Regions from separate parts of the Psychrobacillus sp. FSL H8-0483 genome, predicted to be linked through region 4. Evidence: riboswitches for the same ligand, from Rfam matches in the RefSeq annotation. Region 4 holds a riboswitch; each other region holds the start of a gene.

Region 1 (7,638 bases), 1.3 Mb from region 4:
CTTCTCGTAGTCCTACCATAAAAGCACTCACGATAACGCCTATTCCTAAAGTGCACACATATATAAAACCAGCAACAATAACTCGTAAAATCATTGTTCCAAAGCCAGGTTTTGTGCCATCTACTTTCACAATTCGAATACCCAATATTCTCTTTCCGACTGTATATCCATACCATAAAACAGGAACAATTAATGAGTAGAGCATGTTCCCAAAGCTTGTAATGGGAGTTTCCTCCCAATCCCCAACGAGTAGGTAGCTAATAATTGAAAGTGGAATACCAATAATTAAACTATCAAAGATACCTGCGAAAAAACGTATCCAAAATCCAGCCGGGTTTGTCATTATTCACTCCCTTCTTACAAAGCAGAGTCATCCACGCTATTTAAATATTCTTCAATAGAACCAATTACCGATTCTACACAACCGTCTTCAAATGGAGAGATTAGATTCGCTTCTGCTACTAATTTTGTGAACGATTTAGAACCGCCTAGCTGGCAAAGGTGTAAATAATCTTTCCAAGCAGCTTCGTGATCTTCTCTTGAACGCTTCCAAAATTGGAATGCACAAATTTGCGCTAATGTATAATCGATATAATAGAATGGACTGTTGTAGATATGTCCTTGACGTTGCCAAAAAGCACCCGCTTCTAAGTAACTATTACCATCATAATCACGGTGAGGTAAATAAATCTCCTCAATTTTTTTCCAAGCAGCTTTTCTTTCAGTTGGTGTCATTTCTGGATTTTCATAAACAACGTGTTGGAATTCATCTACAGCTACACCATAAGGTAAGAATAACAAGCCACTACTTAAATGAGCGAATTTATATTTGTCTGTTTGCTCTTTAAAGAACAATTCCATCCAAGGCCAAGTGAAAAATTCCATACTCATCGAGTGAATTTCACAAGCCTCGTATGTTGGCCAAAGGTATTCTGGAATTCCAATATCGCGGCTGGAGTATACTTGGAATGCGTGCCCTGCTTCGTGAGTTAACACGTCGATATCACCAGAAGTTCCATTAAAATTAGAGAAAATGTATGGAGACTCATAGTTATCGATAAATGTACAATAACCACCTGATTCTTTTCCTTTTTTAGCAACTAGGTCCATTAAATCACGATCAATCATAAACTGGAAAAACTCAGCGGTTTCAGGAGATAACTCTTCGTACATTTTCTTTCCATTCTCTACAATCCACTCAGGTGACCCTTGTGGGGTAGCATTTCCAGACAAGAAATTAAGGGATTCATCGTAAAACTTCATATTATCAATCCCAATTCTCTTCGATTGGCGCTCATATAACTTAGTTGCAACAGGTACGATAAAGTCACGAACTTGATCACGGAATTTTTTCACCATCTCCGCATTATAATCGATTCGATTCATACGGATATAGCCTAGCTCCACAAAGTTTTTATATCCAAGCTTCGTAGCAATTTCATGACGTACCTTTACAAGCTGATCATAAATATCATCGAACTTCGCTTCATGCTCTTGGAAGAAACCGAATCTTGTTTCCATAGCTTTTATACGTACATCACGATCCGTTGATTCTCCGTATGGGCCAAGCTGGGCAAGTGTCAATGTTTCCCCGTTAAATTCCACTTGTGCAGAAGCAACAAGCTTCGAATAGTCAGAAGACAATTTATTTTCCTTTTGCAAAAGTGAAATCACTTCAGAAGAAAAGGCTTTGATTTGAAAATCAGCAAGATCAAATAATTGGCTGCCCCATTTGTCTTCTAATTCTTTTCTAAAGGGTGAATCAACAAGTGCTTTGTAATATTCTGTAACCAACTCTTCTATCTCTGGAAGTATTCCATCAAAATGATCACGTTCGTTTTGATAAAATTCATCATTCGTATCAATAGATGCACGAATGTAAACTAAATTAGATTGCGTCGAAAAGTCATTGCGAAGTCCATTCAGTTCTTGAATTGTTGCACTTTGTTCTTCAACTGAAGAAGCTTGTTTAAACTTTGCCAATGCCTCACTAAACTTTACTTTGCCTTCTTCTAGATTTGGTCGTTTGTACTCATAATCTTGAAATGTAACCAAAGGTATTCTCCTCTCGATTGCTTCTTAGAATAAAAGCGTTTACAACTTAATTGTTTAATATTTTCAGATAAATTGCAACTATTAAAATTAAATTGATTTTTTATAGACGTTATTATAAAATGTTTATAAAATAACAAACAAAGATTGGGTGTGTTTATTCGTGGAAATTTCAGAGCTGTTTTGGAATGCTGACGCCAATCAATTAAGGCAGGGTTACAAGGAAGAAAAAGAAGTATTTGTTTGCCTATTATGTGGAGAACAGGTAGAGAAAGGGCTTATTTATCCTGAGGATAATGTGCTCTATGAAGCAGAACGTTATATGAAACGGCATATCGAAACGGAGCATGGATCTGTATTCCATTATCTAATCGGGTTAAACAAAAAATTAACCGGATTAACCGACCATCAAAATAGTCTCCTTCGATTATTTTATGAAGGAAAAAACGATGCAGAAATACAATCAGAGTTAAATATTGGAAGTGCATCAACCATTCGCAACCATCGCTTTGTATTGAAGGAAAAAGAGCGCCAAGCAAAAATATTCTTAACGATGATGGAATTGTTGAAGGAAAAAGATGACCATGCACCAACCTTTCTTCCACTTCATAAAAATGCAACGATGGTGGACGACCGTTACAATATAACAACCGAAGAGCAGCAAGAGGTTGAAAAGAAATTTTTCCTAGCAGGAATAGACGGGCCGCTAGTAAAATTTCCAAAGAAAGAAAAACAAAAGCTGGCTACACTTCGTGTCATCATCAAACGATTTGAACTAGAACGCATCTACAGCGAAAAAGAAATAAACGAGGTACTTAAAAATGTATATGCTGACTTCGTCACTTTGAGACGTTATCTAATCGAATACGGCTTTTTAGATAGAAAAGACGATGGCAGTGCGTACTGGGTGAAAAACTAAAGTAGAGGATTGGATAAAAAATGGAGCGAAAAAAGGAACTAAAACAAGAGTATAAAGAAATTAAAATAGAAGGTGGCATCTATGTCATCACGAATAAACAAAACGGAAAAAAGTTTGTCGCTTCTACACGAAACTTCAAAACATTAAATGGCACCAAATTCACGTTAGAAACAGGAACGCATACCAATCGATTACTCCAAGAAGATTGGAAACAATTCGGTAAAGAAGCATTTGAAATCGAGCAAATAGAAGTATATAAACCATCTAAAAATCATTCCACGTCTGAAAAGAAAGAACTAGAAAAGCTCTTGGAAAAATGGATGGAACAATTACAGCCATATGGGGAGAGGGGGTACCATACGAAGAAAATTTGAAGTAGAAAGGCTTCCGAGGAATTGGAAGTCTTTTTTGAATGAGTTAATACAGTCTTATTTACAGGTTGAAATATCATCCTTTACTAGACAAACTGCGTCCGAACGAGAGCGATTCCACTCTTACGAGAGCTCACCATGTCTATGCAAGAGCCGGCGTGTCCAAACGAGAGCAGTCCGGACGGAAATGAACACGACAAAAAAATGACCCCAAACGTACACATTCGGAGTCATTTCCCTACAATATAGGTTTTCAGTAATGCAGCGCGTTCACGTAAACGCGACTTCATTTCGCTAATTTTTGGTGTCTTAGCTGCTACAACATCTGCGTCCCAATCGATCTCTTCTGCAAGAATTTTCGCACGTTGTAAATGGTAGTCACTTGTAATAATCGTTACGGATTCTACGTTTTTCGGTAGGAGCTTTTGAGAAAATAGCAAATTCTCATAAGTAGAAGTAGATTGATCCTCTACGATGAGTCTATCTTCCGCTATTCCGTGCTCCAATAGAAAAGCTTTCATGACCGCAGCTTCTTCGATGTCTTCGTCCGGTCCTTGTCCACCAGACAATACAAGCTTCACATGCGGATTTTCTGTAGCATAAGTTAGTGCAGATTCCAATCTATAACGTAACGCGAGGGAAGGGATATTGCCTTCCTTCACTTTGGCACCAAGAACGATGGCGTATTCATTCGAGCCATCTGCTTTAGGTTCCAGTCCATCATTGATCCATTTACTAGTAAGCATCCACATACCGAGTCCGCTAGAAGCAATCACTAATAAAGGAATAAGCACAATCCACCTCTTCTTTTTGTTTATGCAAATCACCCATTTCATTTACATGGAAGTCTTCTTTTTCCTTAGAAATGCAGATATCCTTGGCTCTTCTTTCCTAGCTAAGCGTTGGAAGTTTTCGATATGCAAAATAGACGCCATGAATAATAAAAGTGCAGCAATCGCAATTGGTGCAACTCCATCTGCAGTCCAAATAGAAGCACCCACAAATACAAAGTAAAATACAAATACACCAATTAATAAATAATCTGTTAAAAAAGTAGCACCAATTAATAATAAAAGACCGATTAGCCCAATAGGCCAATGAATAGCCAGAAGCACACCAATAATGGATGCAGTCCCTTTTCCACCTTTAAAACGAGTGTAAATGGGGAAGTTATGTCCTAAAATGACTGCGGCACCAGCTAGATAAAGTAATAAATCCAACTCGATAATTGAAAAAGTAGCAAATTGCTCTGTAAAAAAGCGAACACCGATAATAACGAACACACCTTTTAAAATATCGATTGCTGCAACTAACATCCCGTACTTCATTCCAAGAACAATTGCTGCATTGGAGGCACCAGAGTTTTTTAAGCCTTCTTTTTTTATATTCACTCCACTAAAAAATTGGGCTACCTTTGAACCGTGCATAGCTCCAATTAAATAGCTAATTACTATGATGCTAATACTCCAAATTACCATCGTATGTCACTCCCTAAAAAGTATTCCACTATATTAAACGTATCAAGTACAAAGAAGTTTCAGAATTTTTGTGAAAAACACTTGACGAACAGATAAATAGAATCATATACTGTGTAACAAGATGGAAAAATAATCTAATACTCTTATCAAGAGTGGCGGAGGGACTAGGCCCTACGATGCCCGGCAACCAACAAGTTCTAAACTTGGAAAGGTGCTACATCCTACAAATTCAGGTTACGAATTTGGAAGATAAGAGGAGGAACATGCGAAATCGCACCCCTCTTCTAAATTGAAGAGGGGTTTTTGTTTGTTCTCAATCCTCTCCCGACTCCGAAGTATCCATCTAAACTACTTTCTAGGAGGAATTCAAATGACAAATCTTCAACCAGAAACACTTCTTTTACACGGTGGTCAACAACCAGATCCAGTAACAGGTTCACGAGCAGTTCCAATTCACAAAACGACTTCTTTTGTATTTCGTGACACAGAGCACGCACAAAATTTATTTGCTTTAAAAGAATTTGGTAATATTTACTCTCGTATTACAAATCCTACTGTAGATGTTTTTGAACAGCGAATTGCTCTACTAGAAGGTGGAACAGCAGCAGTTGCCCTTTCTTCAGGAATGGCAGCAATTGCATTTTCTATTTTGAATATTGCGGGAGCAGGAGACGAAATTATTGCAGCGGAAAACTTGTACGGCGGTACCTTTAATTTATTTGCACATACATTGCCACGCTACGGAATTACAGTTAAATTTGTAGATTCCACAGACCCAGAAAATTTCCGAGCAGCAGTTACAGAAAAAACAAAAGGATTTTTCGCTGAGATTATTGGTAACCCAAGTTTGAACGTGTTAGATGTTGAAAAAGTGGCAGCGATTGCAAATGAAGTAGGAGTTCCTCTTTTAGTAGATAATACATTCGCAACACCATATGGCTCGAATCCGATTAAACATGGTGCTCATGTAGTCATCCACTCTGCGACGAAATGGATTGGTGGTCACGGTACAACAATCGGAGGAGTAGTAGTAGACGGAGGAAACTTTAATTGGGATTCAGAGAAGTTCCCTGGATTCACAGAGCCAGACGTAACCTATCACGGCTTGCGATATGGCATTGATGTGCCTACCGTAGCATTTGCGATTAAACTACGCGTTCAATTGCTTCGTGATTTTGGTCCATCCTTAAGCCCAGATGCAGCATTTTCTTTCCTTCAAGGGTTAGAAACACTTCATCTACGCGTTCCTAAGCACAATGAAAACGCACAAAAAATTGCAGATTATTTATCCAATCACGAGGGTGTTGAATGGGTTAACTACTTAGGATTAGAAGAGCATCCATCTTATGAACTGGCACAAAAGTATTTATACAATGGCTTTGGTTCTATTCTTACATTTGGGGTAAAGGGTGGAAAAGAAGCTGGCCGACATATTATCGATAACATTGAAATTTGGTCGCATGTAGCAAACGTAGGTGATGCAAAATCGTTAATTATTCACCCTGCATCTACCACACACCAACAATTAACTCCTGAAGACTTAGTGAAATCAGGTGTTACAGAGGACTTAATTCGCTTGTCTGTAGGGTTAGAAGCAGTGGAAGACTTGCAAAATGCACTTGATAAAGTACTTGTAGGAAAAACAAATGTCCTCTCTAGATAGAATTTTGTTGTTAGTTGAGAGAAAATAGTCTACAATATGTAAAATAGTCAATCAATGTTCGGTTGGTGTTTTATTAGAATATGAATATTTGAACTCAATTGTGCAGATTCATTTGGAGGAGAAAGTATGGCGAAAATAAAAGCAGCAATCTTAGGTTTTGGAACAGTTGGCCAAGGGATTTATCATATTGTGAATGAAAAAAGAGAAGACTTAAAAAACTCGTTAGGATTGGATATTGAAATTAGTGCCATTCTAATTAATAATTTATCGAAAGATAGACCAGAAACGCCTGGCGTACTAGTGACAGATAATTTCGAGGATATTATGAATATCCCTGGCCTTCAGGTTGTCTTTGAAGCTATAGTCAATGAAGAACCAGCGTATAGCTATTTATGTAGAGCGATTGACAATGGGTGTCACGTTATTACGGCAAATAAAGTGATGTTTTCTAAATATAGTATCCCACTACAAGAACGCTCAAAATCACGTGGTGTCTTTGTCGGCTTTGAAGCGACTACTGCAGGTGGGGTTCCGGTTATTAAAACACTGAAAAATTTACTTCAAGTGAATTCGGTGAAGAAGATTCAAGGGATTTTAAATGGAACTTCGAACTATATTCTAACGCAAATGCGTTTAGATGAATGCCAGTTTGACGATGCGCTAAAGGAAGCACAGGCCCTTGGTTATGCAGAAGCAGATCCGTATAACGACATTTCTGGTCAAGATGCATTCCGAAAGCTAATGATTTTAAGTGCACTTGCTTTTGGTAAGCAGCCAAACTGGAAGGACGTAAGAGTTGTTGGAATCGATGGGATTTCTTTAGAAGATGTTAGAAAAGCGAAAAAAGAAGGGCTTCGTTATCGTCATGTTGCAGAAATTGAACAAGATGAAAATGGGGAACTTTACGCATCAGTAGGTCCACAACTTGTAGGTCCGGATCATCCTTTATTCGCAATTGAGGGAGTAAACAACGCTGTTTCTTTAGATACAAACTACATTGGGACACTTACACTAGTTGGTCCTGGAGCAGGGATGTACCCAACGGCAAGTGTTATGGTAGAAGATTATGCAGAGATTATTGGAAAACGAGCAGGGTTTTTTATAACAATATAATAAAATGGCAACCATCTAAAATTTTACAATAGAAAAAGGACA
Region 2 (7,638 bases), 1.1 Mb from region 4:
CGTATGCCGCACATTTCACTTTTCGGATATTCACTCCTGACAAGGTTGCGGCTTCCGCGTTTCCTCCTGTCATATATAGCACACGTCCCCAACGAGTATGGTGGAGTACAACATAAGCGAGCAACACCATTACAAGCATAATCCATACCGGAACTGGTAATCCAAGCATTCTTCCTTGACCAATCCACAGGAATGCATCCGACAATTGACCTGGGGCAGTTCCACCGGCAGTAAGAGGCATATTATTATAAATCGAATAGCCTTCTGTGTACGTGCGATGAAAACCTGCAACAATATACATCATACTTAACGTTGCGAGTAGATCAGGAATTCCTATTACGACGATCAGAAAACTGTTGAGCAATCCGACTAACGCGCCAATTAATATTGGTAAAATTAACACAAGCCAAAGTGGCATTTCATACCATACCATTAGAGAAGCTGTTATGACCGTAGATAGAGACATGGTTGAACCTACAGATAAATCAAAACCCCCTACTACTAGTGTAAAAGTCACACCTAACGCTAAGAGAGTAACGATAGAAATGGAACGTAATATATCTGTAAAATTTCCATATGTAAAAAAAACATTACTGATGGAGCTAAAATATAAAATAATTATAAATAATAAAACGATGGCCCCGTATTTAAAAATAAATTGAATACCTTGCTCTTGTAAATTATTCTTCTTTTCCCCCGCTTGCATACAGCAAAATCCTTTCTTGGGTCGCATCTGCACGTGAAAACTCCTTCACGAATTGACCATTATACATAACTAAAATACGATCCGAAATACCGATTACTTCTTGTATCTCGCTAGAAAAGTATAGGCAACCTTTCCCGTCCTCTGCTAGGTCACGAATTAGCTTAAAAATGTCCTTTTTTGCACCGATATCAACACCTTTGGTCGGTTCATCAAATAAATAGACTTTGGAATTACGTGACATCCATTTTCCAATAACTACTTTTTGTTGATTTCCCCCACTTAAATGGACAAGCGGTGTTTCTGTGTGATCTGTTTTAATTTGTAGTCGATTAATGATATCCTTTGCAAAACTTTTTTCAGCTCTTTTATTCATAAATAATAGGCCTGAAAATTTTTTTAAGTTCGGAAAAGAAGTATTCGTTTGTAAAGACTCATGCACAAAAAGGCCTTCTTTTCTGCGTTCCTCTGGAATAAGTGCCATGCCGGCACGTATTGCATCCTCGGGATGTTTTACGTTTAGGTTTTTACCTGAAAGCATTACACTACCCTTTTTTTGTGGACTTGAACCAAACAACACTTTGGCCAGCTCCGTTTTCCCTGCACCAACGAGTCCTACAATACCAACAATTTCTCCTTCTGAAACAGTAAACGAAAGATCCTTTAATTTTTGACCATCTGATAATCCTTTTACCTCGAGTATTGTTTCTCCTAATGTATAATTTCGCGTTACCTGCTCCTGATCAAAAGAAGCACCAAGCATTGCTTCTATAATAATTTCTGGTTCTGCATCTAGTGTATGAAAAGTTTCCACTAGCCTTCCATCACGCATTACGGTAATTCGGTCACTTATTTCAAACACTTCTGGAAGTCGATGTGAAATAAATATACAACTAACACCTTGCGTTTTTAGTTTGTTAATTACTGAAAAAAGCTTATCTGATTCATGAAGTGACAAAGGAGCAGTTGGTTCGTCGAAAATGATTATTTTTGCTGAGCTAACAAGGGCTCTTGCAATTAATACTAATTGTTTTTCAGCTAAAGTAAGTTTAAATGCTGGTTGTTGTACTGCAATGTTTTCTACTTGCAGTTGCTTCAGTGCATGGCTCGCCTCTTTGTACAACTTCGAGGTTGAGATGAACAAACGGTTGCTAGTAGCAATTGTATCTAGCATAATATTTTCAGCAACGGATAATTCAGGAACAATTGCTGTATCCACTTCTTGATAAACGCAATAAATCCCTTGGTCTTTTGCCGCTTTTGGTGATCGGAGTCGAACATTTTCACCGTCTATCCAAATCTCCCCTTCGTCTTGTTCGTACACGCCTGATAAAATTTTTATAAGCGTACTTTTACCCGCACCATTTACACCGAGCAATGCATGCACTTCGCCTTTTGCTAGATGAAATTCTGCGCTTTCTAGTGCTACCACATTTCCAAATGATTTACGTATTGAATTCATTGAAAGAAAAGGATTTGCCATAAATACACTCCTTTCTAAAAAAGAAACTGTCCACTTTTAAGGACAGCTGCAATTAGTTGAGGTTATTGATTTTCTAACTCTTTCAATGCATCTGTGTAACCTTGTTCGCTGGCACCCCAGCCTTCGATAAACTCATGTAAGTCATTTGTTGTCACCGTTTCTGCTGGAAGTTTTTCTGCGTCAACAAAAACTGGTTCTAGGACAACTCTTTCCTCTGGAGTCTCTCCATTTATTTTTTGATATAAATAGCGAACTTGAATACGCCCTATATCCATTGGATCTACAGCAGCTGAAGCTGCCCATGGACTATTTTCTTTTTGAATCATTTGTAAATCTTCATCGCTCATATCAATACTATAAACTTTTATATCCGTTCTACCTGCTTGTTCAATCGCACGAACTGCACCTTTTGCAAATTCATCCCAAGCCGCCCAAACAGCTGTAATTTCCCCCTTATTTGGGTATTGTTTTAAAATTGCTTCCATTTGCGCTTGAGTGTCTAGTGCTGTATTTTGTGTAGCTGCACCGAAAGTTGCGATTTCCTTAATTCCTTGATTTTCTTTTAAAAATTGCTCATACGCAATTTGTCTTCTTTCCATTGGAGCAAAACCTGCTACCCATATTTTTACTATGTTAGCTTCTCCATTTGCATCAATTGCTAATTTTTCTAAAGTCATTTCAGCCATCTTTTGATCGCCTTGCTCTAATACTGTTATCCCTTCCACTTCCACGCCTGCATCAAAAGCTACTACTGGTATTCCTTTATCAACAGCATTTTGTACTCCTTGGTTAAGCGCTTCTTTTGTTCCGTGATCAATTAATATTCCATCCATACCTTGGTTTACTGCTGCATCAAGGTTGGAAGCCATTTTAGCTAGATCCCCTTCAGAAGTAAACACCGTGACAGTTCCACCAAATTTCTCCACTTGTTCTTTTACACCTTCAATGTACTGAGCCGAGAAAGTACCGAGGTTTTGTTGCATAACTAATGCAATTTTCTTACCTGCTAATGGATTATCGGAAACCTCCGATTTAGTGGAAGCAGGTGCTTCTTCCTTTGTTTCTCCTTTTGGTTGACATCCTGTTAATAAGACACCAATTATTAATAGTACCGATAAGATCCAATGTATTTTTGTTTTCATGATCTTTCTCCTTTTTCTGTTCCCAATAAAGCGGGAATATTTTTATTGTATTCCGGGTAGATGATTCCTTTTTCGGTAATGATTGCTGTAATGTATTTGCCAGGTGTGACATCAAATGCAGGATTAAATACTTTTGTATTTAATGGGGCTACTTGCTTTCCTGCAACATGTGTTATTTCATCTGATGGACGTTCTTCAATCGGTATTTCTTTTCCATTTTCAATAGTTAAATCAAAAGTGGAAGACGGTGCAGCCACATAAAACGGAATTTGATATGCAGCCGCTAATAATGCCAGGTTAAGAGTTCCAATTTTATTAGCAGTATCACCGTTTGCAACTATTCGGTCTGCTCCAACAATAATTGCTTCAATTCCTTTTGCACCGATTGTATGTGCGGCCATACTGTCTGTTATCAGCGTAACGTCAACACCTGATTGCTGAAGTTCCCAAACAGTCAGTCGTGAACCTTGAAACACTGGTCTAGTTTCACAAGCGAATACTTCAAACCGTTTTCCTCGTTCGCTTCCAAGATGGAAAGGGGCTAACGCAGTTCCATATTTTGCAGTTGCAATAGATCCTGCATTGCATATAGTCATAACTTTCGTCTGATTTTCAAGTAAGGAGAGGGCAAATTCACCAATATTTCTGCATGATGCTTCGTCTTCCTTATGAATGACGATAGCTTCCTCTAACAACAGTTCCTTCGCTTCTTGAATAGTTGCAGCATCTTTAGCTACTCTTTGCAAACGATCTAACGCCCAAACTAAATTGACGGCTGTTGGTCTTGATTCCCCTAAATACAAGGCATCCTTTTCCAAATGCTGATAGAACTCTTCTAATGTATTTGTTTCGTAATGCTGAGCAGCTCTAGCTAAGCCATATGCAGCTGTAATACCAATAGCAGGAGCCCCTCGTACTTTTAAAGTAACAATTGCATCGTACACATCTTCTATTGTTTCTAGTGTTAAATAGTCCACTTCAAGAGGTAATTTCTGCTGATTTATAATTCTAAGTTTCTTATTGGTCCACTCTATCGATAACGGAATACTCATTTGTGTAACTCCTCCAGTAATGCAATTACTGCATGAATAGATTTAATTTCATTGCGTTTTAATATGAGTGCTTCCCCTATTAGTAAAGCCTGTTTTTTGAAAAGGATTCGTTTTTCGTCATCTGCAATCCCATCCAAATCCTTCACATGTGCTAACCCGATTGTACGCCGAATTAATTCACAACCAGCAAAACCTAGTGTATCGGTGAAAATTTTATCCAATACGTACTCTTCAAATCCCTCAGTATCTTTATAGGATTCAATACCTTTTGATTTCCATAGTGTAGAAAAGTTGGATGAAAACACTTCCCACGTTTGTTCGATATGATCGAGAATCACAATTCGCTCTTCCGCTTCTCTTGTAATGGATTGCACCATCATATTTGCTAAAAATAATCCAACATCGAATCCCATAGGTCCATAAAAAGCAAACTCTGGGTCTATCACTTTCGTTTCTGTTTCGCTAGCAAAGATACTTCCTGTATGCAAATCTCCATGAAGTAATGCTTCCGCTTCCGTCAAGAAACTTTTTTTCAATTTCGCGACTTCCAGTTTTAATGGCCCATTATTCCAAATAGCTTCCACTTCTTCTCTCAACGAAAGTTCATAGTCATTTGTATCGTGATCAAAAAATGGATCCGTGAAAATAAGATCTTCTGTAATTTTACATAGCTCTGGATTAGAAAACTCAGACACTAGTCGTTTTTTTTCAAACGGGTGTAATGCAAGATCAGATGTATGGAAAAGGGTTTGAGCAAGATACTCCCCAATATCCTTTGATAGCTTCGGATAAGATTCATAATGAATTAATCCTTCGCGTGCAATTTTTAAATGGGATAAATCCTCCATAACCGTAATTGCAAGTTCCTCGTCGCTCGCGTATACAGTCGGAACCAATCCAGTCGCAAATTCACCGTGTTTTTTTAATGCATTAGCTTCAATTACGGCACGTTTTAACGTTAGTGGCCAGCTTTCTCCAATCACTTTTGCATATGGTAAAGCCTGTTTGATAATGAGACTTTTCTCTCCATTACATTCCTTTATGTGAAACACATAATTTAGGTTACCATCACCAATTTCGCGACAATTTAATTCCGCTTCCTTTGGAAAGAAATTCAGTTCTTTCGCATATAAAATTGCACGCTCTTCTGTTAATGATTCATATTGTTTTTTTGTAGTTATCATCATTCTTCTCTACCTTTCATTTACAAAATAAAAAGCCTCTTTCAAAAGAAAGAGGCGTAGAATAAGAGACTTCTCGCCTCTTATCTTTCAGAAAGTTACCTTTCTGATGGAATTAGCACCGTGCCTTACGAGAATATACATCTCGGCGCGAAAAGCGCCCCGTTTCACAACGGTATTACGGTCGGTTGCTGGGCTTCATCGGGCCATTACCCTCTGCCTGCTCTTGATAAGAGTGCTATTACTTACAAATTTATGCTATTTGAAATGAATCCTAGCATATTAGAAAAAGAGTTGTCAATAATTTATTTCAATAAAAAAAACATTCTAAAAATTATATTGACAATCTTTCTGTTGCATGAAATAATCATTATTAATTTGACAAAACTAATCTCAATTGAATAAATTTTTCTTATTTAGAGCAGGTGGAGGGACGAGCCCTATGATACCCGGCAACCGGTCTAGTTACTAGACACGGTGCTAATTCTTGCAGTCCATTGACTGGGAAATAAGAAGTCGTTAAACCTTTAACCTCTTCTTTTTTGAAGAGGTTTTTTATTTCGAGAAAAGCGAAAGGCGCCAGCTTATCCGCAACTGCGACGAGCTTAGCAAAAGCCCTTGCGCCAAGGTGAAGTTGATTTTATCTAAAAGGATTGTGATGAATAATGAGTAGTGTAACCTCTCTTTATCAGGTGTACGGTAAGCCCGGATCTTTTGAAAAAAAAGCAGAGGGTATCGCACTTGGTTTAACAGTTGGATCCTGGACGGACTTACCATTACTTGAACAGGAACAATTAAAACAGCATAAAGGAAATGTTGTTTCGATTACAGAATTTGAATATGTTCACCATCCGCTGAAACCAGACCAAATCAAAGCGGAAATAAAAATAGAATATCCTAGTGCTAATTTCTCGGCAGATTTACCAGCCATTTTAACAACTGTTTTTGGCAAACTATCGCTCGATGGTGAAGTGAAGCTTTTAGATTTAGAATTTTCTCCAGAGCTTTTGACTAACTTTCCAGGACCAAGATTCGGTATTGATAGTATCCGTGAGCTACTAGGGGTATATGGTCGCCCCCTCATCATGAGTATATTCAAAGGAGTAATTGGTCGAGATATTAATTACTTAGCAGAACAACTTCGACACCAAGCGCTCGGAGGAGTTGATCTCGTAAAAGATGATGAAATTCTTTTTGACAATCCGCTTACTCCTTTTGAGAAACGTGTCACAACTGCTCAAGAAGTATTGCATCAAGTGTATGAAGAAACCGGACACCGAACGCTCTATGCCGTTAACTTATCTGGACGAACATCCGGATTAAAAGCAAAAGCACAAAAAGCAAAAGAACTTGGAGCAGATGCTCTTTTATTTAACGTCCATGCATATGGCCTTGATGTACTTCAAGAACTAGTGGAAGACCCGAATATCCAATTACCGTTTATGGCTCATCCCGCTTATAGCGGTGCGTTCACATCTTCCCCATTTTACGGGGTTGCTACTCCACTACTACTTGGAAAATTAACACGTTATGCAGGAGCAGATTTTTCATTATTCCCTTCACCTTATGGAAGCGTTGCACTAGAAAAAACAGCAGCACTCTCGCTTGGTGAAGAATTGACGAAAGTAAGTGCAATAAAACGAAGCTTTCCAGTACCTTCTGCAGGTATTCATCCTGGCTTAGTTCCGCTATTAATCGAGGACTATGGAATCGATAGCATTATTAATGCTGGTGGAGGCGTACATGGCCATCCTGCAGGTGCTACTGGTGGAGGACTCGCTTTTAGGCAAGCTGTATCGGCTGTGCTTGACGGAATTCCTCTTTCAGAAGCTGCAAAACAATATAGTGAATTAAAAAAAGCAATGGAACTGTGGGGGTAAGCATTATGAGCAAGCTAGTCATCTTTTGTGATTTTGATGGCACTATTACAAATCAAGACAATATTATCTCTATCATGAAAAAATTCGCTCCTCCCGAATACTTGCCGATCAAAGAGAATATTTTAGGACAAAAGCAATCTATCCGTGAAGGTGTAGCAGAAATGTTTGCTCTGTTACCCGCTTCTTTAAAGGATCAA
Region 3 (7,638 bases), 600 kb from region 4:
CTGCTCCATACTTTTTCACAAGGGGCATAACCGCGTCGAATCGTTCTTCTCCGTCCTCTAAATTAATCGAGTTGATAATTGTTTTTCCTTGTGAATATTTCAATGCTTCTTCAATAACATTTTCATCCGTCGAATCAATGACAAGTGGCACTTTCACTTTTTTTACGACTTCTTTCATGAAATGTGTCATATCCTCCAGCTCATCTCGGTCTGGGTTTGCAAGACAAATATCAATTACATGTGCCCCACCTTTTACTTGGGCACGCGCAATTTCAGAAGCTTCTTCAAATTTCCCATCTACAATCAATCGTTTAAACTTCCTAGACCCAATAACATTGGTACGTTCTCCAATAAATAAAGGACGCATCGATTCATCATATTGAAGGGGTTCAATTCCAGACACAACATGGCCATGACCTGCTTCTGCTCGTTTGCGTGGTGCAAGGTCTTTCACTGCTTCGCGAACTGCTTGGATATGTGCAGGAGTTGTTCCACAGCATCCACCGACTACATTTAGCCAGCCTTTTTCTGCAAAGCCTCTTAGTTTTTTAGAGAGCGATTCCGGTGACTCATGATAATGCCCTTCTTCGTCAGGTAACCCTGCATTCGGATAACAGCTTACATAACCTTCTGATAGCTCCGAAAGGGAACGAATATGATCCGTCATAAATTCAGGGCCAGTTGCACAATTCAATCCAACAGAAAGTGGCTTAATATGCTCAATGGAAATGTAGAAGGCTTCGATGCTTTGACCAGCGAGCGTCGTTCCCATTGGCTCGATTGTGCCCGAAATCATAATAGGAAGTTCTTTTCCCGTTTCTTCAAATGCCTGTTTTATTCCGATTGTAGCAGCTTTCACATTCAGCATATCCTGACTCGTTTCTAGTAAGATAACATCGGATCCACCTTCGACTAAAGCTTTTGCTTGCACGTAAAAGTCATGCGTTAATTCATCAAACGTAATTCCACCAGTGACTGATAATGTTTTCGTCGTTGGTCCAATTGCTCCAGCTACAAAACGCGGCCATTCTGGTGTAGAAAGTTCTTCAGTACACTTCTTCGCAAGTTGCGCTGCGCGAAGGTTAATATCACGTGCCTGATCACCTAGATTGTACTCATTCAACACGACTGGAGTTCCACCAAATGTATTTGTACAGATGATATCAGCACCAGCTTCTAAGTATTCCCGATGAATTTGTTCAATAACATTTGGATTTATAATGTTCAAATATTCATTACAACCGTCGTATTCTTCTCCACCGAAATCTTCTGGGGAAAGGTTGGCATTTTGAATCATCGTACCCATCGCACCATCGATAATAAGTATTCTATTTTGAAGCTGCTGCTCAATTAGATGTTTGGACATAACTGTTTTCTCTCGCTTTCTTTTCATCAAACTCTTTAATATAGCGAATCAATTCCAGTGACATATCGTATCGGAAAAACGGCGTAATGATGTAAATACCATTAAATAATTCTGCAGCAGTATCGATTAGTTCTTTCGCGATTTGTATACCCTCCGCAGTCGCGCGCTCTCTATCTTCGCCACATAAGCGCATACGTTCCAGCACTTCGTCTGATAATTTAATACCAGGCACTTCATTATGCAAGAACTCCGAATTACGGCTATTCGTGAGCGGCATAATGCCAATGAAAATAGGTGTAGATAGATGGTTGGTTGCTTCATATATTTCATGCAATTTCTCTTTTGTATAAACAGGCTGCGTGATGAAATAATCTGCTCCACATTCTATTTTTTTCTCCAGTCGCTTGACAGCACGATCGAGTATGCGAACATTTGGATTGAAAGCTGCTGCAACGGAGAAGTTTGCTTTTTTTCGAAGCGATTTTCCCGAGAATGAAATACCTTCATTTAGCTGTTTAATTAATTGAAGCAACTCTAAGCTGGAGACATCATAAACACTTGTTGCACCTGGGAAATCTCCAATTTTTGTTGGATCGCCAGTTACAGCCAGTATGTCATGGATGCCAAGTGCATCAAGCCCCATTAAATGTGATTGCAAGCCAATCAAGTTGCGGTCACGACAAGTAATATGTGCAAGTGGACGAATATTATTTTGCAGCTTTAGCATGGATCCCATTGCCATATTGCTAATTCGCGGAGAAGCTAGTGAATTATCCGCCATCGTGACTGCGTCAATTCCAGCGGCATAAAGCTTGTCGGCCCCTTCCATGAAAGTAGATGTATCCAAATGTCGGGGCGTATCCAGTTCAACAATAATCGTTCTTTCCGTCTTCGCTTTTTCGTGGAGTGGCTGATTGATTGTTGGCTCTGCTTCTTGAATAACAATGGCTGTTTTCGACTTTACGATTTTATTTGTAATCGGAGGTAAATTACCGATTCTTTTTTTCACCGCTTCTATATGTTTTGGTGTCGTCCCGCAGCATCCACCGATTAAACGGACACCTGCTTCCCTTAGGTATAATGCTGCTTTACCAAAATAATCTGCTTCGGATTCGTATACAATACGTCCATCCTCTATATCGAGCAGACTCGCATTTGGATAAGCAGAAAGAAACGCTTTTTCAGGGAGCGTGACCGCTTCAAACGCTTGGATTGTATGATGAGGTCCTAATCGGCAATTGACTCCTACAATGTCGGCCCCAATTGCTGCTAGCTGATGCAAGGCTTCATTTAGCGATAAGCCATTTTGCAAGATACCTGGCTCATGCATCGATACTTGGGCAATGATTGGCGTATCCGTCATCTTGCGCAAATACGTCACAGTGGTCGTTAGCTCCTCCAAATCATAGTACGTCTCTAACAGTAAACCATCTGGATTTCCCGATAAAAGTTGAGTTGCTTGCTGGTCAAGCGTTGCAATAATTTCACTGATGGAGGCATCACTCTTACGTATTCCTCGGATGCCACCGATCGTCCCAAGCACAAATTGTCCTCCTGGTGCAGCAGCTCTCTTCGCAATTTGCATCGCCGCTTCATTGATTTCTTTCACTTGATGCTCTAACCCGTATCGCGCCAACTTAATCGCATTCGCTCCATATGTATTCGTTTGGATAATATCTGCTCCTGCAGCGATATAATCTTGATGAATCTTCTCTACAATCTCAGGTTTCTGTATGTTTAATTCTTCATTACAATAATCAATTCCGTATGAATAAAGCAGCGTCCCCATTGCTCCGTCTGCAGTTAACATATTTGTTTGCAATTTCTCTAACAATCCCATTCGCTCTCATCCTCTCTAAAATACAAAAAAAGCCTTCTATGAAAAAGAAGGCTTTACGAGTATGCAAAATTCGTACCTTCTCATCTTTCAGACCATAATATGTCTGCTGGATTTAGCACCTGACCATTCGGCTGGTTGCTGAAGCTTCAAAGGGCCAGTCCCTCAGCTTCTCTTGATAAGAATTCACTATTCAGTTTTTTATTATTAGGATTATACTACCTTTCTTCAACTAAAGCGTCAAGATGTGTTTCGAATCTTCTAGATATTCAGATTAGAGGTGAGAAGATTATCCTATTGTTATTGGTTATTATCCGATTCTTTTATTTATTATCCGATTTTCATGGGTAATCATCCGATTATGATTGTTTATTATCCGATAATCTTACTTTATTATCCGATTCACCTATTTAAGTCCCAATTCCACTTATAAAGTGTATTTCTTTTTGCTGATCCCTCTCTCATAAGCTCCATTGAATTCAATATACGTGAAACAGATTGGAAAGATTCCAACTTCAAAAAATATCGACACTGCCGATTATTAATACTCTCCCCAACTAATACAAACCATTCCCAAATCGCTTTCTCGTGAGCGAGTCGTTCCACATAACCACACCTCAAACAGTTCCAGCCATTTTTCCTTTTCACCATTCCTAACTTTTCACACTTCTCACAACAAACCCCAGTCAGCAAATCATTCGGGTGGATGCCCCATCGACCACACATAGGATAAGGAAAATACGATTGATGGCTAGCCACCATTTTCTCTGCTAACTCATGCATTTCATCCACCTCTAAACACATTTTCTCTCGAGTAATATTCCTCAGAAACACAGGAATCGTTTGATGAAGTATTGTAGGGTAGTTAACAGATGACTCAACTACCAATACCTTTGCGTTCGTCAATACAATCACACCATAAATAGGAATCCTCACTCCGCGTACTTGCAACCAGTCATCGAGCAAACATATATTGCGCTCCATTTGTCCCTCTGGACTTTCAAACACATCCACTTTCCCCTCATCATTTTCTCGTTCTAGCTGCAAAGGATTTTGCTTAAAACGCAATCTTCCACCTATATTTTTACTCTCTAAAATAACCGCATAATACTGCGTAACAAATACTGTATCAATCTGAAACTTTCCATACGATTCTAAACTTATATCATGCAACACCACGTACTCAAACGGAAAGGAATACTTCTGAAACACCCCGTCCACTCGCACTTCCCCGTGAATTCCAGCCTTCGCCATATGCATTTTCGAATGAATCAAATCCTTCATGCCGTGCATTTCTGGCAATCGTCTTTCTAACAACTTTAAACCAATATAACTGTACTCATTCGAACGTGTTTTCACTATCAATAAACCACCCCCATTCGCATCGTATCACATGAACAATAAATGTAAATTCCACTAAAACACCGACAATTCCATTTCCATAATAAAAAAAGGACCAAAATTATATTTTGGCCCCAAATTTGCATTCACAATTAAATTCTTACATTCTTTCAGCTATTAACTCAGCCGTTTCTTTCCCATTTTTAATACAAGCTCCTATACCTACCCCATAATAGGAACATCCTGCAAGCATTACGTGAGGAAACAGTGAATCCATTTTCTCGTTCAACGATTTAATTGCTTCGCCATGCTCTAAATGATAGTTTGGCATTAGATCATTCCATTTCGTTACTTCTACCACTTGGGGTTTACCATTTAGCTTCAAACTCTTTTCGATATCTTGTAAAGCCACTTCTACTAGCTCGTCCTCGCTCATATGCTTCATGCCTTCATACGCGGGATTAGTGCTCTTATAAAACATACGCACAAGTAAATGACTGTTTTTGGATGTGTGCTTCCATTTACGACTTGTCCATGTGCATGCATTACATTTCACATCGCTATTTTCAGAAACAATAAAACCTGTTCCCTCCGCAGGGAGCTGTTCATCTGGAATATCAAATCCCAAATAAATACTAATAAGTGACGAGTTTTTTAGCTTATTAAAATCGTTATCTAATTCCTCATTTTGCAATATTGCTTGCGCAACATTATGTGGAGTAGTTAACACTATGTAGTCTGCTTCAATGTACGCATCGCTAGATAATGATACTTCGTAAGTTGTCCCCTTCTTCACAATTTTCGTTGTGTGGACTCCTTTTAAAATAGTAGATTCATTCAGTTCTTCTTCCATACGATCGATTAACGTCGAAAGTCCATTTCTAAAAGAGATGAATTTTTTATTCGCAGCAGCCTGAAACTGTGATTTATTTTCACCTAAGCCTTTTATGATACTACCGTATTTGTTTTTATAATCAATTAAGTAAGGTAACGTAGAAGCTATGGTTAGCTTGTCCAGATTCCCAGAATATACGCCGGACAATACTGGAGCAATTTGTTTCGCTACTAATTCTTTTCCTAAAAAATGCTCTAAAAATGAACCAACGGAACTCTCTTTCGTAAAGCTTTCATTTGGTAAATCAAAATCTTTTAATGCTTCCTGTTTTCCAGCCTCAGATACTAATGTGCTGCTATTTAAAGATTCCACACTAGTAGGAATTCCGAATACGGTATCCGCTGGTATTGCGTGTAGCTCATTGTTTGTATAAATATAGGAAATTCCCGTTGCATTATAAACAAGCTCGTCCTGTAGTTGCAGTTCTTCTACCAATGGCATAACGCCTGTATTGCGAGCAACAATAGAATCTGCTCCCACTTCCATGATGAAATCCGCTTCTTTAACAGAGTAAATTTTCCCGCCTAAGTAATCATTGGATTCAACTAAAACCAATTCGACATCTAGTGATTTTTCTATTTTAAGTCTATGTAAATAATGCATAGTGGACAGTCCTGTAATTCCTCCACCTACTACAACTACCTTCTTCAAAATTATCACTCCTTCTATGTAATCAAGAATAACTCACTATCCCTAGTATAAGCAGTAATAAAAATATATAGTATGATTTCTCTCACTCTTCCTATGTATTTCTGCAAAAAATCTCTAATAGTTTTCAGGATTGTCAAATTTCAAGGGTGCTGTCCCTAAAGTCATATAGTGACTGAGAGATGGCCCCTTTTCTAATGTATTGATTTCCGTTCCAGACGGACGCTTTCCGCGGGCATGGCTTCAGTCTCCTCGTCGCGAGCTCCTGCGGGGTCTTCAGCTCACGCTATTCCCGCTGGAGTCGCCGTCTTCCACTACATTCAATTGCTTCCAAAAAAATAGTTATTTTATAAAAAGTATACAAAAAACAGGTGTAGAAAAAGACTCTTTTTTCTACACCTGCTTCAATTTATGGGCTTATTGGACAGCCCCAGTAATCTTTCTAAGTACAGCTCGCACTGGACTGCCATCTGCTCCTTGAATCTTTAACGGCAGGGCAATCAATTCATAATCGCCAGGTTCCACATCTTGGAGTAATAAATTTTCTAGAATATGGACGCCGTGATGATAGAGTGCATAATGGGCAGGTAAGTCTTTATTATCGAGAGAATCAACGGAAGGACGATCCACTCCGATTAAGAAAATACCCTTTTCCTGCAAGAAAGCACCTATATTTTCTTTCAGCACGGGAATGTGACTAGGAAACTGCTCCACACAAACATTAGCAGCAGTTTTTAATAATAAACGCTCCACGCCATCTAACTCAAATCTTTCTAGTTCTTTCCGTCCGATTTCATTAACTCCTATTACATCAAATACTCTAGCACGGCCAATATAAATATTTACGTCGAGCATGTCAATCGTCGGTCCGTCATTATCAAAATGGAACGGGGCATCCGCATGGGTTCCGGTATGCACACTTGTCATGATCCGACCGATATTAACAGAACCAGTCTGTTCTTTTGAAAATGCTATGTCAAATTGAAAGGCTGTATCGCCTGGCCAAGTACCGATTTTATTGGATAAAGGTTGCGATATATCGATCCATTGTTTTTCCATCTATTCACCTCTATAAAGTTGTTCGTAAATCCCATAGCTCTGGAAAAAAACGATGATCGAGGACTTTGCGCAAATAATTAACTCCTGATGAGCCACCTGTCCCAACTTTAAAGCCAATAATACGTTCAACTGTTTTCATATGTCGGAATCGCCATTGCTGGAGCCAATCCTCTACATCCACTAACTTTTCTGCTAATTGATATAAGTCCCAATATTGATCGACATTTCGATATACTTCCTTCCATGCTTCCGCAACGCTCTCATCTCCACCATATGTTATCGAATAATCACGCTTCACTACTTCCGTGTTAAGAGCAAACCCTGCTCTTGCTAATGCTTGTATCGCTACATCGTAAATACTTGGTGCAAGGAATGCTTTTGTTAATTGCTCATGTAGTACTACGTCCTTCTCATAGATTTTAAGAATATGTTTCGTTTTAAAACCGAGGGCAAATTCAATTTGTCGGTATTGAAAAGATTGAAAACCAGATG
Region 4 (7,638 bases):
CTTCATGTTAGCTTTTTTGTTTGCCTAATTGCTGAAGTGTTAATCTTTGACCGAGGCATATCTCCTTTATTTCCGCTGTTTTTTCTAATCTTTCTACTTGTTCAAGCCCTGCGCATTTGGTGTTTAACTTCTTTAGGTCAATTTTGGAACACTAAAATCATTATTTTACCTGGTGCCAATGTGGTTACAAAAGGACCATATCTTTTTATACGACATCCAAATTACGTAGTCGTTTGTATTGAAATCGCACTCTTGCCAATCATGTTTCAAGCATACTTAACTGCTATCTCCTTTACTTTATTAAACCTTGCTATGCTTTCTGTTCGAATTCCACTTGAAGAAAAAGCCTTAATGGAAGCTACTAATTATACGAAAGAATTTAAAAAGAAGATTTCGGCTTCATAACCGAAATCTTCTTTTTATTGTATTATTTCAATTGCACCTGCTCGAAGCTCTTCGCAAATATATAGATATACTTGTAACCACACATGTTGATTAACCAAGAGTACCCAGTAAATTGCTTATTAAAATGGTGTTAATTCACTAGACACTCTACTTATAGGTGCTTTTGGAGTGCTTGGAACTGAACGAGTTCTACACCATCACCTGGATTTCTTGATGGGGCTGTCCCTAAAGTCATACATTGACTGAGAGATGGTCCCTTGTCCAATGGATTGATTTCCGTTCCAGACGGACGCTTTCCGCGGGCATGGCTTCAGTCTCCTCAGGCCAACACGATGTTGGTCACAAAGGCGTTGCCACACGATGTGGCGTTCTTAGCCTTTGTTCCTTTGTTCGCTCCTGCGGGGCCTTCAGCTCATGCACCTGCCGCTTCGCTTTCGGTGCAGAAAACATCTGCTATTCCCGCTGGAGTCGCCGCCTTTCACTACAATCAATTGCCTACAAAAAATAGTAGTTTTAATAAAAAGTATACAAAAAACAGATGTAGAAAAAGACTCTTTTTTCTACACCTGCTTCAATTTATGGACTTATTGGACAGACCCATTTTTTCGATAATCGTGTGGTAGTTCGTCCGGCACTCTCCATAGCTACTTGTAATAGAAGTGCCAAAACTTTTGGAAATGAAAGAATCTCCACTTTCCTACTTATACAGTAAGCATCCAAAGATGCAATTTTTTAGGTACGTAACACTACCTCTGATAATCGGTTAATTTACTACCTTAATTATTGATTTCGTTATTGTGTGCTTCTTCAACCGCTCTGGCTACTAGATGATGTACTGTTGGATCTAGTGGATTAGGTATTAACTCGCCAGGTTTTGTATGTGCTACTATTGCTTGTGCTGCTGCAATTAACATGGAATATGTAATTTCCTTTGCACCTGCATTTAATGCCCCTTTAAATATACCAGGGAAGCCGATCACATTATTTACAGAACGACCATCGGCTGCAAACGCTGCTCCGGCTGCAATTGCGGCAGATGGAAGAATCTCTGGGTTCGGATTTGAAAGTGCTAAAATAATTTGACCTTGGCGAACCATCTCTGGCTTAATAAGACCAGAAACCCCAGTTGTAGCGATAATTACATCGCATGTTTCCATCATTTCTTCTAGTGATGGAAGTGTTTGTCCACCATATCCAATTAAGCGATTTTGAGCTTCTTCTTGACGATCAAGACCATATACCTCTTCTACTCCATATGCCATTAACATACGACAAATCGCAAGTCCAGCTGCTCCAAGACCAATTTGACCTATCTTGGCTTTTTTCACGTCTACATTCGTCGCCTTACAAGCTGATAAAATTGCTGCCAAAGCAACTACAGCTGTACCATGCTGATCATCATGCATAACCGGTATAGGAAGTTCTGCTTTTAATCTTTCTTCAATTTCAAAACAATGTGGAGATCCGATATCCTCTAGTAAAATAGCTCCGAACCCTTGATGAATACGTTTAACTGTCTCCACTACTTCATCCGGATCACTAGTGTTTAATAAGATCGGTATACCGCTTAGTCCAACAAATTGGTCTAATAATACCGCTTTTCCTTCCATTACAGGCATTCCAGCAACTGGACCAATATTACCTAATCCTAAAATGGCTGTTCCATCCGTTACAATTGCAACTGAACTCCCAATAGACGTAAAGTAGTTTGCTTTTTCAGGATTGTCTACAATATCCATACAAACACTGGCAACACCAGGTGTGTAAATTCGTTGTAAATCTCCTAGTGAGCGAACATCTAATCTACTCTTCATAGCTATTTTACCACCTTCATGTGCTTTCAACACATCATCAGTGACCGCATGAATCTTTACTCCATTTTCAATAGCTTGAATATTAGTAATAACTTCATCCAATTGATTTTTAGATTTACAAGTGATTGTAATATCTCGAATAGTTGTTAATGCTCCGCTTTTTAAAGTAGTAATGTCCCCAATATCTCCATCAGCCATCCCAATTGCAGTAGCAACTTTAGCAAAGTTACCAGGCTTAGAAGGTGTTTCTACTATTATATTACGAATGATATGTTGGTTTTCCATGTCAAATCTCCTTAATATTTCTCTATTTACATCATTGAATTATAACATAAAAGAATCTTCATTCGAAAAGAATGAAGATTCTTTTATGTTATGAAAATAGTAATTTCTCTCTCCTTGATTTTACACTTAAAAGGAGTTATTAAACAATATATCCAATAGATCTTAGGACATTATTGATAAACGAATGTGAGTAAGCAAAAATTTCTTCTCTTTCAGGTTCTTGATATAAATCGTGGAAACAATTTTTCCACTCTTTAAATTGATATTCTGACAGCTCTTGCTGTTTCAACCAACTTGCTGAAGCTTTTGTGTCCGTAACTTTGTCTCTTTCGCCAGTCATTAATAATAAAGGAACATTGGGTATGGAATTCGTAGATTGAACTACCGTTTTCATTAGATGTTGGAGTTCTTTATACCAATCATTTGTTATAAGTGTACGATAACTATAGTCATTTACAAATTGTTGATACACTTCATAGTTTCTTGTTAAATCATTTAACTGTATATCATGCTTTATTTTTTGCTGAACCGATAATTTTGCTAAAGCATTTGTCCATTTAGACGGCATTTTTTCCAATTGCAACCATGGAGAAGTCAGAATAATACCTGCATACTCTACTTCTAATTTGCGTAAAACTTTTACTAACAATGTAGCACCGAGGCCATGTCCTAGTAGAAATATTGGAAGATCATAAGCTACCGCTACTTGAAGAGCTTGTTTTATGTACTCTTTATACTGTTCAAAGGATTCATCATGAAGGACTTTAGCTTTGTTAAGCTCACCGTGACCAGGTAAATCCCCCATGACAATGTGGTAATTGGAACTTCTTAGTTTTTCAATGAGCCAAGCATATCTTCTATGATGCTCATATGCACTATGAACAATGACTATGACGGCTTTTGGTTTTTCTTCTGTTTCCCATTTCCACATGCACATCACACCTCTTTTCTATCACTCTATACTCTGTATAATTTGTTTCTTTCCAACTGTTTGTTTGATACCATTAATTATATTCTATTTTATAAGGAGCGTGTATATCTTGATCTATCCATATAAAGACAAAAAACCAACAATTGATGAATCAGTGTTTATAGCTGATTATGTCACAATAACAGGTGATGTGACAATCGGACCAGAGTCTACAATTTGGTTTAATACGGTAATTAGAGGAGACGTTGCTCCTACTATTATTGGACGAAAAGTGAGCATACAAGATTTAAGTTGCCTTCATCAAAGTCCAAATAAACCACTTATTATAGAAGATGAAGTGACCATTGGACATCAAGTTACTTTACATAGTTGTATTGTTCGAAAAGGTGCCTTAGTCGGGATGGGTTCGATCATATTAGACGGCGCAGAAATAGGAGAAGGAGCATTCATCGGAGCCGGGAGTCTTGTACCTCCTGGAAAGAAAATTCCACCTAACTCCCTTGCTATGGGGAGCCCAGCGAAAGTTGTACGAGAATTAACGGATGTTGATAAAGAAGATGTACAACGAATTATTCGTGAGTATGTAGAAAAAGGGCAGTATTATAAATCGATACAGGAATAAAAAAAGAGCAAGCGCCCTTTAAGCACAAAACCTATTTTCTTTCATTTCCGGAGGGCTTTGAACAGACTTCTTGCTATATTATTACCGTTTTATTTTTGTGAGAGGCTGTTCGTGACTGACGTCACGAACAGCCTCTTTTTTCTCGGTAATCTTCTGGCATTTGTCCGTCTGTCGCACTCCTACAACTTTCGAAAACAGGTTAATACTTTTTTCGATAAAAAGAAGAGACTCTTTCCTACTCCTATTGCAAGCTCCCGAAGATGCAATTTCCGCTTCTTCTACTTTTAATACATTCCCCCATGCATCGTATTCATAAGTCGCTATCTACTCACCGTTTTGATCGGTTAAAGCAATGACACTTCCGTGCGCGTTGTAATGGTAGAAGTAGGTTTGAGCGTCTTTTTTTAATAAGAGTAATTGCCCATTTACCGAAAGTTATATTCCATGAGAAAACTATAACAAAAAAACGATACTTCCCTATATTTCTCAAGGAAAGTATCGCTTTTTTAATTATAGACCAGCTTTTTCTTTTAAAGCTTCTGCTTTATCTGTTTTTTCCCATGGTGCGTCGATGTCTGTACGACCGAAGTGACCATAAGCTGCAGTTTGTTTGTAAATTGGGCGACGTAGGTCTAGCATTTTAATAATTCCTGCTGGACGAAGGTCAAATAGTTCACGAATATGTGCTACTAATTGTGCCTCTTCTACTTTCCCAGTTCCAAATGTATCTACAGCAATAGATACAGGTTGTGCTACACCAATTGCATATGCTAATTGTACTTCGCAACGATCTGCAATTCCAGCCGCCACAATATTTTTGGCAACATAGCGAGCAGCATATGCAGCAGAACGGTCCACTTTCGTTGGATCTTTACCTGAGAATGCACCACCGCCATGACGAGCGTATCCACCATAAGTATCTACGATGATTTTACGACCTGTTAAACCAGCATCTCCTTGAGGTCCACCAATTACAAATCGGCCAGTTGGATTGATAAAGTATTTTGTATTTTCATCGATTAAATGAGCAGGAACAATAGGTTTGATCACTACTTCTTTTAAATCTTTTTGAATTTGCTCTAGCGTTATTTCTGGATGATGTTGTGTAGAAATAACAATCGTATCAATACGAACTGGATTATTATTCTCATCATATTCCACTGTTACTTGCGTTTTACCATCTGGGCGTAAGTAGTCTAATGTTTCATCTTTACGCACTTCTGCTAAACGGCGTGCCAGTTTATGCGCTAAGCTAATTGGAAGTGGCATAAGTTCTGGTGTTTCATTACAAGCATAACCAAACATAAGACCTTGGTCACCTGCACCGATTGCTTCAATGTCTGAATCCGTCATAGATCCTTCACGAGCTTCTAAAGCTTGGTCAACACCCATTGCAATATCAGCAGACTGCTCATCAATTGAAGTTAAAACTGCTGAAGTTTCAGAGTCAAAACCATATTTAGCACGAGTATATCCAATTTCTTTAATAGTAGAACGAACCACTTTAGGGATGTCTACATAAGTAGAAGTTGTGATTTCTCCTGCAACTAATACAAGACCAGTAGTAACGCTTGTTTCACAAGCAACACGTGCATTTGGATCTTCCGTTAAAATTGCATCTAAAATAGCATCAGAAATTTGATCACAGATTTTATCTGGATGTCCTTCTGTTACTGATTCCGATGTAAATAATCGACGTTGTGTCATAGATTGTTCCTCCTATATCCTGCGAGATTTCTCTCAAGAATTGATACGGTACTCATTCCCATGTCAAGCCATTTCAATTAGATTAAACTTGAAGCCGTTTCGGACTTGGCACACAAGGATAAAGGGCGATGTTAAATAAAAAAGCCTCCCGCTCACGCAAAAATACATGAGGAAAGGATTAATATCATAAGCACCTTTCACTCTTATCAATCAAGGGATTTCACCTTGTCTCAGGTTGGGCACCTTTGTAATAAAATTGCTAATTACAGGTTGCCGGGTTTCATAGGGCCTGACCCCTCCACCAGCTCGGGATAAGAGTATCCGTTCAATTTACCATCATACGTACTTAGGAAGTAGAAGTCAAGCGTTATTTCGAAAAGTTTTCACACATGAAAAAAATATTCAAGTCATTAGTGTAGACTAATTAGTCAAATGTGTTATACTATTTCACATATCAATGAAAAATCCTCTAAATAAGAGGCAATAATTAAAAAAAGGATGGTAAGACAACATGAATTCAATCGATACTGTGAGTGAACTGAACGAATTGTTAGCTGGTAACAACATTAGCGTTCAATTATCAGTACCACAACTTGTAGAAAAGGCAACATCTAGAGGAGAAGCAGTTTTAACTTCTACTGGAGCGGTAAAAGCAGAGACAGGTAAATACACAGGTCGTTCTCCAAAAGATAAGTATATTGTTGAAGAAGCTATCTCCAAAGACAAAATCGATTGGGGTTCAGTAAACCAACCTATCTCCTCTGAAATTTTCGAAGCATTATATATTAAAGTGACAGAGTATTTAAAGGAACAAGATGAATTATTTGTATTTAAAGGATTTGCTGGTGCAGACAAAGAATCCCGTCTAAGCATTCAAGTAATCAATGAATATGCATGGCACAATTTATTTGCACATCAATTATTCATCCGCCCTTCATCAGAAGAGCTTGCATCTCATGAAGCGGATTTTACAGTTATTAGTGCTCCTAACTTTAAAGCAGACCCTGCAGTTGATGGAACTAAATCAGAAACCTTCATCATCGTATCTATGGAAAAACGTGTTGTTCTAATTGGTGGTACAGAATATGCTGGAGAAATGAAAAAATCTATTTTCTCTATTATGAACTATTTATTACCAGAACAAAACATTTTACCAATGCACTGTTCAGCAAATGTTGGGGAAGAAGGCGATGTAGCTTTATTCTTCGGTCTGTCTGGAACAGGTAAAACAACACTTTCTGCTGATGCTGGACGTAAATTAATCGGAGATGACGAGCATGGTTGGTCAGATAATGGTGTATTTAATATAGAAGGTGGATGCTATGCAAAATGTATCGACCTAACTCGTGAAAATGAGCCACAAATCTATGACGCGATTACATTCGGAACTGTTTTAGAGAACGTAGTAGTTGATGCAGAAACTCGCATTGCAATTTATGCGGATAACTCTTTAACTGAAAACACACGTGCAGCATACCCAATCCAAAATATCGAAAACATTGTAGATCCTTCTGTAGCAGGTCACCCTAACACAATTGTTTTCTTAACTGCTGATGCATTTGGCGTACTGCCTCCAATCAGTAAATTAACGAAAGAACAAGCGATGTACCACTTTTTAAGCGGATTTACATCTAAACTGGCAGGAACTGAACGCGGAATCACATCACCACAACCAGCATTCTCAACTTGCTTTGGTTCTCCTTTCTTACCATTACATGCAACTGTGTATGCAGAAATGCTTGGGAAGAAAATCGATGAGCATGGTGCACAAGTATTCCTAGTAAACACTGGTTGGACTGGTGGGGAATATGGAGTGGGTAGCCGAATGAAACTGGCTTATACTCGTACAATGGTTCGCGCTGCAATTGACGGAA

The links. A riboswitch is a leader RNA that binds a small molecule or an ion and turns the genes downstream of it on or off. The one in region 4 is predicted to bind S-adenosylmethionine.
Region 1: another riboswitch for S-adenosylmethionine. It lies ahead of MHB48_RS00905 (O-acetylhomoserine aminocarboxypropyltransferase/cysteine synthase family protein); the one in region 4 lies ahead of metK (methionine adenosyltransferase).
Region 2: another riboswitch for S-adenosylmethionine. It lies ahead of mtnK (S-methyl-5-thioribose kinase); the one in region 4 lies ahead of metK (methionine adenosyltransferase).
Region 3: another riboswitch for S-adenosylmethionine. It lies ahead of MHB48_RS17415 (bifunctional homocysteine S-methyltransferase/methylenetetrahydrofolate reductase); the one in region 4 lies ahead of metK (methionine adenosyltransferase).

What each region holds. Positions count from the first base shown of each region.
Region 1 is NZ_CP152052.1:170,251-177,888, forward strand. Features, by position in the region: gene MHB48_RS00875 (RDD family protein) at 1-343, opposite strand, end outside; gene MHB48_RS00880 (M3 family oligoendopeptidase) at 358-2,055, opposite strand; gene MHB48_RS00885 (DUF2087 domain-containing protein) at 2,216-2,971, shown strand; gene MHB48_RS00890 (GIY-YIG nuclease family protein) at 2,992-3,345, shown strand; gene MHB48_RS00895 (YdcF family protein) at 3,573-4,136, opposite strand; gene MHB48_RS00900 (glycerol-3-phosphate acyltransferase) at 4,179-4,820, opposite strand; SAM riboswitch class I at 4,961-5,076, shown strand; gene MHB48_RS00905 (O-acetylhomoserine aminocarboxypropyltransferase/cysteine synthase family protein) at 5,191-6,483, shown strand; gene MHB48_RS00910 (homoserine dehydrogenase) at 6,610-7,596, shown strand.
Region 2 is NZ_CP152052.1:4,063,168-4,070,805, forward strand. Features, by position in the region: gene MHB48_RS19995 (ABC transporter permease) at 1-706, opposite strand, end outside; gene MHB48_RS20000 (sugar ABC transporter ATP-binding protein) at 681-2,186, opposite strand; gene MHB48_RS20005 (sugar ABC transporter substrate-binding protein) at 2,249-3,328, opposite strand; gene mtnA (S-methyl-5-thioribose-1-phosphate isomerase) at 3,325-4,380, opposite strand; gene mtnK (S-methyl-5-thioribose kinase) at 4,377-5,567, opposite strand; SAM riboswitch class I at 5,642-5,797, opposite strand; SAM riboswitch class I at 5,971-6,076, shown strand; gene mtnW (2,3-diketo-5-methylthiopentyl-1-phosphate enolase) at 6,227-7,441, shown strand; gene MHB48_RS20025 (2-hydroxy-3-keto-5-methylthiopentenyl-1-phosphate phosphatase) at 7,447-7,638, shown strand, end outside.
Region 3 is NZ_CP152052.1:3,584,258-3,591,895, forward strand. Features, by position in the region: gene metH (methionine synthase) at 1-1,366, opposite strand, end outside; gene MHB48_RS17415 (bifunctional homocysteine S-methyltransferase/methylenetetrahydrofolate reductase) at 1,347-3,206, opposite strand; SAM riboswitch class I at 3,284-3,388, opposite strand; gene MHB48_RS17420 (nuclease-related domain-containing protein) at 3,606-4,562, opposite strand; gene MHB48_RS17425 (protoporphyrinogen oxidase) at 4,705-6,090, opposite strand; gene kynB (arylformamidase) at 6,505-7,146, opposite strand; gene kynA (tryptophan 2,3-dioxygenase) at 7,157-7,638, opposite strand, start outside.
Region 4 is NZ_CP152052.1:2,985,365-2,993,002, forward strand. Features, by position in the region: gene MHB48_RS14265 (isoprenylcysteine carboxylmethyltransferase family protein) at 1-405, shown strand, start outside; gene MHB48_RS14270 (malic enzyme-like NAD(P)-binding protein) at 1,182-2,504, opposite strand; gene MHB48_RS14275 (alpha/beta hydrolase) at 2,644-3,435, opposite strand; gene MHB48_RS14280 (gamma carbonic anhydrase family protein) at 3,545-4,057, shown strand; gene metK (methionine adenosyltransferase) at 4,568-5,764, opposite strand; SAM riboswitch class I at 5,965-6,082, opposite strand; gene pckA (phosphoenolpyruvate carboxykinase (ATP)) at 6,276-7,638, shown strand, end outside.